Regions from separate parts of the Streptomyces sp. NPDC048275 genome, predicted to be linked through region 3. Evidence: riboswitches for the same ligand, from Rfam matches in the RefSeq annotation. Region 3 holds a riboswitch; each other region holds the start of a gene.
What was found. Region 3 has a riboswitch for cobalamin ahead of AB0D57_RS45690 (CbtB-domain containing protein). Riboswitches for the same ligand answer to the same signal wherever they lie in the genome.

Region 1: linked by a shared signal. The riboswitch ahead of AB0D57_RS06310 (energy-coupling factor ABC transporter permease) and the one ahead of AB0D57_RS45690 (CbtB-domain containing protein) in region 3 are both predicted to bind cobalamin.
Region 2: linked by a shared signal. The riboswitch ahead of AB0D57_RS39465 (cobalamin biosynthesis protein) and the one ahead of AB0D57_RS45690 (CbtB-domain containing protein) in region 3 are both predicted to bind cobalamin.
Region 4: linked by a shared signal. The riboswitch ahead of AB0D57_RS06280 (ABC transporter substrate-binding protein) and the one ahead of AB0D57_RS45690 (CbtB-domain containing protein) in region 3 are both predicted to bind cobalamin.

What each region holds. Positions count from the first base shown of each region.
Region 1 is NZ_JBEZLR010000006.1:114,776-116,965, forward strand. Features, by position in the region: gene AB0D57_RS06305 (energy-coupling factor ABC transporter substrate-binding protein) at 1-263, opposite strand, end outside; gene AB0D57_RS06310 (energy-coupling factor ABC transporter permease) at 260-949, opposite strand; cobalamin riboswitch at 979-1,162, opposite strand; gene AB0D57_RS06315 (DUF1775 domain-containing protein) at 1,291-2,049, shown strand.
Region 2 is NZ_JBEZLR010000107.1:3,092-5,281, forward strand. Features, by position in the region: gene AB0D57_RS39455 (inorganic phosphate transporter) at 1-71, shown strand, start outside; gene AB0D57_RS39460 (hypothetical protein) at 84-305, shown strand; cobalamin riboswitch at 582-725, shown strand; gene AB0D57_RS39465 (cobalamin biosynthesis protein) at 843-1,784, shown strand; gene AB0D57_RS39470 (cobyric acid synthase) at 1,781-2,190, shown strand, end outside.
Region 3 is NZ_JBEZLR010000166.1:620-2,809, reverse strand. Features, by position in the region: gene AB0D57_RS45700 (hypothetical protein) at 1-95, opposite strand, end outside; gene AB0D57_RS45695 (CbtA family protein) at 248-1,006, opposite strand; gene AB0D57_RS45690 (CbtB-domain containing protein) at 1,027-1,248, opposite strand; cobalamin riboswitch at 1,284-1,425, opposite strand; gene AB0D57_RS45685 (superoxide dismutase) at 1,990-2,190, opposite strand, start outside.
Region 4 is NZ_JBEZLR010000006.1:108,791-110,980, forward strand. Features, by position in the region: partial or broken gene AB0D57_RS06270 (methyltransferase domain-containing protein) at 1-124, shown strand, start outside; gene AB0D57_RS06275 (peptidylprolyl isomerase) at 363-854, shown strand; cobalamin riboswitch at 1,052-1,248, shown strand; gene AB0D57_RS06280 (ABC transporter substrate-binding protein) at 1,285-2,190, shown strand, end outside.

The DNA of each region.
Region 1 (2,190 bases), on a different contig from region 3:
AAGTAGTAGGCGAGGACGCCCGCACCGATCGCGGCCTGGAGGGCGAACAGCGCCGACTCGATCTCGCCGGACGGCGGTTCGTACAGGGGCGAGAACCAGGGCTCGTAGTCCGGATCGATCTCGGTGATCGCCGTCTCCGCCTCGGCGTCGGCGCCGACGAACGGCTCCTCCTTGTGGTCGCCGAGGCCGAGGACCAGCGGCAGTACGGCGAGCGCGGCCACGACGAGCAGCAGCAAGGCGTTGATCTTCGTGTTTCTGCTCATCGGGCCACCGCCTCGGTCTTCTTGCCGGCCAGCAGGACCCCGAGCCGGGTCAGCTCACCCTTGCTGGACTGCACCAGCAGCCGCATCACCAGCACCGTCAGCAGCCCCTCGCTCACCGCCAGCGGGATCTGGGTGACCGCGAAGATGGAGCCGAACTTGCCGAGCGCGCCCAGGAACCCGCTGCTCGGGTCGGGGAACGCGAGCGCCAGCTGCGCGCTGGTGACGCAGTACGTGGACAGGTCGGCCACGAACGCGCCGAAGAACACCGCGACCATCAGCGGCACGTCGAACCGCCGCAACAGCCGGTAGATCGCGTACCCGGCCCAGGGCCCGACGATCGCCATCGAGAAGACGTTGGCGCCGAGTGTGGTCAGGCCGCCGTGCGCGAGCAGCAGCGCCTGGAAGAGCAGGGTGATGGTGCCCAGCACCGCCATGATCGGCGGCCGGAACAGGATGGCGCCGAGCCCCGTGCCGGTGGGATGCGAGCAACTCCCGGTCACGGAGGGCAGCTTCAGCGCGGACAGGACGAACGTGAAGGCTCCGGAGGCGCCCAGGAGCAGGGTGCTCTCGGGATGCTCTCTGACCTCACGGGTGAGGGACCGTACTCCGTGGACGACGAATGGCGCTGACGCGATGCTCCAGGCGACCGCGTGCGCAGGGGGCAGAAAACCCTCGGCTATGTGCATGGCTCAGCAGACCCTCTCCAGCACCTCGTGGATGGTTGACGCGCCTTGGCCGGTCTCCTGGCTGACGGGTACCACCGCCCGTACTCCGCCTTCCCGGGTCCGAGGACCCAGTGGCTGCCCGCGAGGGCTGGAGCCGGACTTCCCGATCACAGTGGCGAGGGCCGCACCGGTATCACACCGGATTTCCCGTGCACCAAGGCGTCGTGACAGTAGTGCGTGCACCGGGAGGGTGACAAGCGGGGCACAGAGGTGTGAAGGCGGCGCATGCGCTCACACCTGGCTCCGAGTCTTTGCCTGCGCTTGAATTCACCGACCACAGTCAGTGCACAAGGGAGCCACAAGTGTCGCGCCTCACATCGCCGTTCAGTCTTCGCCGTTCCGGCGTCCTCACCGCGGTCGCGCTCGCGGTCGCCGTCGCCACCGCCGGACCGGCGGCCGCCCATACGGAGGTCGAGGCGGAGGGCGCCCGTGCCCTCGACCAGAATGTCGCGCTGACCTTCACCGCGGAGTCGGAGTCCGGCTCCGCGGGGATCAGCAAGCTGGAGGTGATCCTGCCCGAAGGCATCACCCCGCAGGACATCTCCTACAAGGAAGGGCCCAAGGGCTGGAAGCTCGCGCCCACCAACCGGGGGTACATCGTGTCCGGGCCGAAGCTCGCGGTGGGCGAGGACGCCGAGTACGTCGTCACCGTACGGCAGTTGCCCGACGTCAAGGTGCTGGACTTCAAGACCCTGCAGACCTACAGCGACGGCCAGGTCGACCGCTGGATCGAGTTGGACGAAGAGGTGAGCGAGGACGGCCACGGCCATCCGGCACCCCGCCTGGAGCTGAAGCCCGCCGCCCCCGGCGCCGAACCCGTCAGCCCCAGCCCCACCGGACAGACGACGACGGCCTCGCCCTCGCCCTCGCCTTCGCCTTCGCCCAGCACCGGCTCGGGCGAGCCCACCTCCGGGGCGCCGTCGGCGTCCGCGAAGCCGGTGGCGAAGGAATCGGACGACGACGGTATGTCCGTCGCCGTGCCCGTCGGTATCGGCATCGCCGTCCTCGCGATCGGCGGCGCGGTGTGGTGGCTCAGGAGCCGTCGCGGCGGCGCTGCCTGACGCCCCGCAGCCCCCTCGTACGAAACCTCCCGCCCGGTCCCCAGCAGTGCTCACGGCACAGGCAGGGGCGACGGGTCTGCTCGAGGTGAGGTTCCCTGCCGTGGCTGAGATCCCCTTCGCCCACGTGAAGGGGCTCTCGGG
Region 2 (2,190 bases), on a different contig from region 3:
CCGTCACCGACGACCTGAAGGCCACCATCCCGTCCCCGGGCACGGAGCCCACCCAGCCGGCCACGGTGTAAGGAATCAACAGCATGCACATCGACTGGGCAGCCCTGGGCTCCGTCTTCGGAGTCAGCCTCGTGACCACCGTGGCCCTCGTCGGCCTCTTCACCCTCGGCATCGTCGGCCTCTCCAAGCGCGAGTCGGCGTCGGCGCAGGGCGGCTCGGCCACGCTCGCGGTCACCGGCGCGTACGTCTGCTTCGCGGCGTGCGCGGCGGCGGTGTCGTACGGGATCTATCTGATCGTGGCCTGACAACACCGCGCGCTCCTGGACCCACCGCACTGCCTTCGCCCGCGCCGCACGGTCCTCGCCGCCCTGTTCATCGGTCGCCCTTTCCGGGCGCCGGCGAGCAGGGCGGTTCCTTTTTGGGGCACTTCGGATGGCTACGCTCCGCAGCCACAAGCACAGCCACGAAATGCCGCCCCTCACAGGGAAATTCATGCCAATTCGGTCTCGGCGGGCAGGTCGGCGCGGTAGCGGTGTGGGCCTCGGCACACTCTCCCCGCGCAGGTCAACAGCAAGTTGACGGGTCTTCCGACCCCGTGGTGGACTGCCGGAGCCAAGTACGGCGACAGGAGAGGAAGCCGGTGTGAATCCGGCGCGGTCCCGCCACTGTCACCGGGGAAGGAAGTCCCCGGGAGCCAGGAACTCTCATCGCCGGTCTCGTCGAACCAGGGCGTGGACACCCTGAGTGAGGACATATCGCCATGCGCGGCTGCCCAAGTGCGTTGCCTAGGACGCGAACGACCCGAACGACGGTTGTGCCCGACCTGACGGTCGGCTGAACCGATGCGTGCCGATCGCGTCTTCGCGTACGGCGCCGCCGCCGGACTCCTCGGTGACCTGCTGCTGGGCGATCCGCGCCGCGGGCATCCGGTGGCCGCGTTCGGGCGGGCCGCCGGTGCCGTGGAGCGAGTGCTGTGGCGCGACCACCGCGGGTGGGGCGCACTGCACACGGCCGTGTGCGTGGGCGGCGCCGCCGGGATCGCGGCGCTCGCGAGCCACTCCGTACGTCGATCTCGTACCGCTTCCGTCGCGCTGACCGCCGCCGCCACCTGGGCCGTCGTCGGAGGGACCTCCCTCGGGCGGGAGGCCCGGACGATCGGCGACGCGCTCGCGGTCGGTGATGTCGAGGCGGCCCGGGAGCGGCTGCCGCATCTGTGCGGGCGGGATCCCCAGGCTCTCGACGCGGACGGCGTCGCGCGGGCCGTCGTCGAGTCCGTCGCCGAGAACACCTCCGACGCCGTCGTGGGAGCTCTGGTGTGGGGGGCCGTGGGGGGCGTTCCCGGGCTGGTCGCCTTTCGCGCCGTGAACACGCTCGACGCCATGGTCGGGCACAGGTCCGCCGAGTACCGGCGGTACGGGTGGGCTTCCGCGCGGCTCGACGATGTCGCGGGATGGCCGGGGGCGCGGCTCACGGCCGTACTCGCCGCTGCGGCCGGAGGGGATCCGCGGGGCGCCGTGCGCGCCTGGCGTGCGGACGCCCGCAAGCATCCGAGCCCCAACGCCGGACCCGTGGAGGCCTCGTTCGCGGGGGCGCTCGGGGTGCGGCTCGGCGGGACCCTCTCGTACGGAGGAAGGGTCGAGCACCGGCCCGTACTCAATGACACGGGTCGCGCCGTCCGAGTCGGCGACATCGAGCGGGCGGTACGGCTGTCGCGGCGCGTGAGCCTGCTCGCGCTCGGCGTGTGCGCTGTCGGACGGATGCTTTCCAAGGGAGACACATCATGAGCGGCGGTCTCCTCGTCGCCGGCACCACCTCCGACGCCGGCAAGAGCGTCGTGACCGCCGGGATCTGCCGGTGGCTGGTGCGGCAGGGGGTCAAGGTCGCGCCCTTCAAGGCGCAGAACATGTCGCTGAATTCGTTCGTGACGCGTGAGGGCGCCGAGATCGGGCGGGCGCAGGCCATGCAGGCGCAGGCCGCGCGCGTCGAGCCCACCGCGCTCATGAATCCCGTGCTGCTCAAGCCCGGCAGCGACAGGAGCAGTCAGGTCGTCCTCATGGGCAAGCCCGTGGGTGAGATGACCGCGCGTGGCTATCACGGCGGTCGGCAGGAGGCTCTCCTCGGGACCGTGCTGGACTGCCTCGCCGCATTGCGGGGCACGTATGACGCGGTGATCTGTGAGGGGGCCGGCAG
Region 3 (2,190 bases):
CGGCTGGCGATCAGCTGCTCGTACTCCTCCACCGTCAGGGCGACCGCCTCACGTCCGCCGAGGGTGATGTGGCGCGGCTGGGGTCGTCTGGCCACTCGGTTCCTCCGCTCCTCACCCGGGTGGTTCCCGTCCAATCGGTCCGTTCCGTGCGTCATGTCCTGTCCGTGGTCCGATGGCGTGGGTGCCCGGAAAACGCGAGAGGGCCCCCGGATGGTTCCGCGGGCCCTCACTCGTGTGGCGGGTCACGTCAGTTGGGCGCGGCGACCGGCCGGCCCGCGGCGACCGTCGCAGGCCTGGGATTCAGCAGCCGCTCGGCCAACTCGCCGAAGACGAGGCCGAATCCGCCCCACAGGGTGACCTGCATGGCCAGTGCGGAGAGGCGGAACCGCCACAGCACGGTGGCCGGGAAGTCGTTCGGCACCTCGTTGACGACGGGCAGGAACGCGTACGCGAGCCCGATCACCAGGGCGAAGGCGGCCACCGCGGCGACGGTGGCGTACCAGGTGCCCAGCTTCGGTGCGAGCCGCTTGCCCAGGAGAGTGGCGGCGATCGCGAGAAGGACGCTGAGCACCATCATCAGGAAGTACAGCGTGGTCCGCTTGCCGATGGTGTCGCCGTTGCCGACCGCCGGCGGGTTGGCCGGGTACTTCAGGAACGGAACCACGTAGACCGCGAGCAGAGCGCAGCCGGACAGCAGCAGCGCGGTGGCCCGAGGGCTGAAGCGGCCGATACGGCCGAGCGCGAAGCAGTAAGCGAGGGCGGCGATGCCGCCGAAGGCGACCCCGTAGATCAGGACGCCGGTGGCCAGGCCCGCGGTGGACTGCAGGGATCGGGAGACGATCTCCACCTCGTGCTCGTGCGCGGGGGCGTGGGCCTCCTCGAAGCCGATCGCCTTGTCGACATTCGGTTCACCGAGGAAATAGGCGGCAATCAGGGCGAGTACGCCGGCGCCGAGGCCGGCGAGCATGCCCCGCACGAGAAGGTTTCTCACTGTTGCGGAGTTCATGAGTGCTGGTTCCCCTCGGGTCAGTGGCAGGGGAAGCCGAGCAGATGGCGGGCGTCGTGCACCCATTCATGGACGTCCTCGCCGGAGACGACGGACATGGCGCCCTGCTCGGCGCCGACGAAGTACAGCAGGACCAGCATCAGGATGCCGAAGAAGACCGCCCACGGGACGATCGCGCCGATCGGCAGCTTGGCGGGGAGAGCGGGGGTGGTGGCGGTCGACGGGGCGACATGCTGCGCCATGGCAGGGCCTCCTCTGGGAGTTCGCGTCCCATATCGGTGGTGCACTGGACGACGGCTACGGGTCTGACTCGCCCCCCTCTCGCAAAAGGGGTGGCACACAGTGGCGCGACCGTTCCGGATTCCCACCGGCTTCCGTCTTGCCGTCGTCGATATGGCACCGACGGTACCGCGTGGCGGGTACATGGCCAAGACCAGGCACCTGGCGTGATCTGCTTCTCTCGCGCCGGACGGCTAGGGCCTGTCCGGCGGATCAAGTCGGAGGGAAGCAGTGGTGCCTTGTCGGCGCAGGTGAGTGGGGTCTGGTGCGTCGAGCTGCAAGGCGGAGGAGGGCGTCGACGCGATGGGGGTCCCCCCGCTCGAGCGAAGCCGAGAGTGGGGGAGTCGGCAACCGACGACAACGCCGCAGATCGGCGTGCCAGACCCCGCGTCTCCGGCATGATCCGCCGGACAGGCCCTAGGGGCCCCGGTGGCGGCGAACAGGACCCGACTCCCCTCCCCCACGCGGGAGTCGGCGTCGCCGTCTGCCACCGAACCCGCCAAGCCCGGCCTGGTCCCGTACGCCGTGGCCGCAGGAGCTGACCTCACTCGCCACGGTGACTGGCTCACCTGCTTGGTCGCGAGCTGAAGCAGCAGAAGGGCTCCCGCACGTCACGTCCTTGCGGGAGCCCTTCGCTGTGCTGCCTGCCACGTGAAGGTTGAGAAGACGATCACAAGGCAGGGCATCATGCCTGCGCTACGGCGTCACGGCGCGAGCAGCAGGCTGTCGCCGCGCTCCTTGGCGGCGGCGTAACGCCGGGCCACGTCCTGCCAGTTGACGACGGCCCACATGGCGTCGATGAAGTCGACCTTCTGGTTCTTGTACTGGAGGTAGAAAGCGTGCTCCCAGGCGTCGAAGACGAGGATCGGGGTCGAGCCCTGGCCGACGTTGCCCTGGTGGTCGTA
Region 4 (2,190 bases), on a different contig from region 3:
CGACGCCTTCGAAGCAGACCTGCGTCGACTGCTGCGGGAGGTCTCCCCGTCGGCCCGGTTCTCCGAACGCCGGCCGAGCACCGAGGTCTTCGTCTGGTGGAAGGGCTCCACCGGCGGCACCTAGGTCCTGTCGTTTGGATCACGCCGGTGAGCGGGGTCTGGCACGCGCGTCTGCGGCGACAAGGCATCGTCGATTCCCCGCGACCTGATCCAAACGACAGGCCCTGGTGCCGCAGCTGCTCGCGAAAGAGCGAAGACGGCCCGGGGATGTGATCAAGCGGACACTGGGGCCGCCTGTCAGGCCTTTGTACGAAGATCTTCTATGCTCGGGTGCGACCATTCGAATCCAGAGGGGCAGAGCTATGAGCCAGAACGTCTTCTTCGAGGTGACCGCGAACGGCGAGCCACTCGGCCGCATCGAGTTCAAGCTGTACGACGACGTCGTCCCGAAGACGGCCAGGAACTTCCGTGAGCTGGCCACCGGCGAGCACGGCTACGGCTACAAGGGCTCGCCGTTCCACCGGGTCATCCCGGACTTCATGCTCCAGGGCGGTGACTTCACCAACCAGAACGGTACGGGCGGCAAGAGCATCTACGGCGAGAAGTTCGCCGACGAGAACTTCCAGCTCAAGCACACCAAGCCGGGCCTGCTGTCCATGGCCAACGCGGGCCCGAACACCAACGGCTCGCAGTTCTTCATCACCACGATCATCACCGACTGGCTCGACGGCAAGCACGTCGTCTTCGGTGAGGTCGTGGAGGGCCTGGACGTCGTGAAGGCGATCGAGGCGCTCGGCAGCCGCTCCGGTGGTACCGCCAAGAAGATCGTCATCTCGGACTGCGGAACCGTCTGAGCGGTCCGACCGCACACAGGATTCACCTCTGTCACGTCTGTCACGTTTGTCGTGCCTCGTGGCCACGGTCCTGTGCCGCTTGAGCCGATTGTTCGCCCGCTCGACGGAGCTGCGCTTGTGATGGCGCGCTTCGTCGAAGCCGGCGGTCGTCCGCCCGGCCCCACGTCCCGGGACTCGGCTCTTCTCTTCGAGCCTCGTGATAGCTTGCGCTGGCCAGTCGCACCTTCGTACGACGACGTACGAAGGTCAGGGAATCCGGTGTGAATCCGGGACTGACGCGCAGCGGTGAGGGTGACGGGCACGGCTATTCGGCCACTGGACCAGTGAGGTCCGGGAAGGCGCCGTGTCCGAGTGACCCCGAGTCCGAAAACCTGCTGGCACACGGTACGGTCGGGCCCCGCGTACGGGCCCTTGACGTAGAGGAACAGCAGTGTCCGTCACGCGCGCCACATCCCTGTCCGCCGCCTTCCTGTGCGGGACAGTCCTCCTTGCCGGCTGCGGGGGTGGAGGCGCAGGCGGATCCGAGGGATCGGCGGCGGACACATCGCGGTCGATCGAGAACTGCGGGCAGAACGTGAAGGTCAGCGGGGCCGGACCGCAGCGCGCCGTCTCCCTCAACCAGGGCACCACCGAGATCATGCTCTCCCTGGGTCTTGCCGACCGCATGGTCGGTACGGCCACCTGGACCGACCCCGTGACGAAGGGGCTCGAGAAGGCGAACGCCAAGGTGAAGCGGCTGGCGGACAACGCGCCGTCCTTCGAGACGGTCCTCGACCGTGAACCGGACTTCGTCGCGGCCTCGTTCGCCTCCACGCTCGGCAAGGGCGGCGTGGCCACGCGCGAGCAGTTCGAGAAGCTCGGCGTCCCCACGTATCTCTCCCCCTCCGACTGCGAGGGCAAGGACAACAGCGGCGACGGCGACGGCGTGCGCACGAAGCCGCTGACCGTGGACACCGTCTACCGCGAAGTCCGTGATCTGGCCCGCGTCTTCGGCGTGGAAGAGCGAGGTGAGGAACTGGTCGCGGACCTCAAGTCCCGGGTGGCGAAGGCGACGAAGGGGCTCGACGCCTCGGACGTCACCCTCCTGTACTGGTTCGCCAACTCCGACTCCCCTTATATGGCGGGCTGTTGCGGTGCACCTGGCCTCATGACCAACACCCTCGGCGCGAAGAACGTGTTCGACGACACCACCGACGAGTGGCCCCAGATCAACTGGGAGACCGTCGCCGACCGCGACCCCGACGTCCTGGTGATCGGCGACCTCACCCGCAAGTCGCAGACCGCCGAGAGCGCCGCCAAGAAGATGGAGTTCCTGGAGTCCAACCCGGTCACCAGG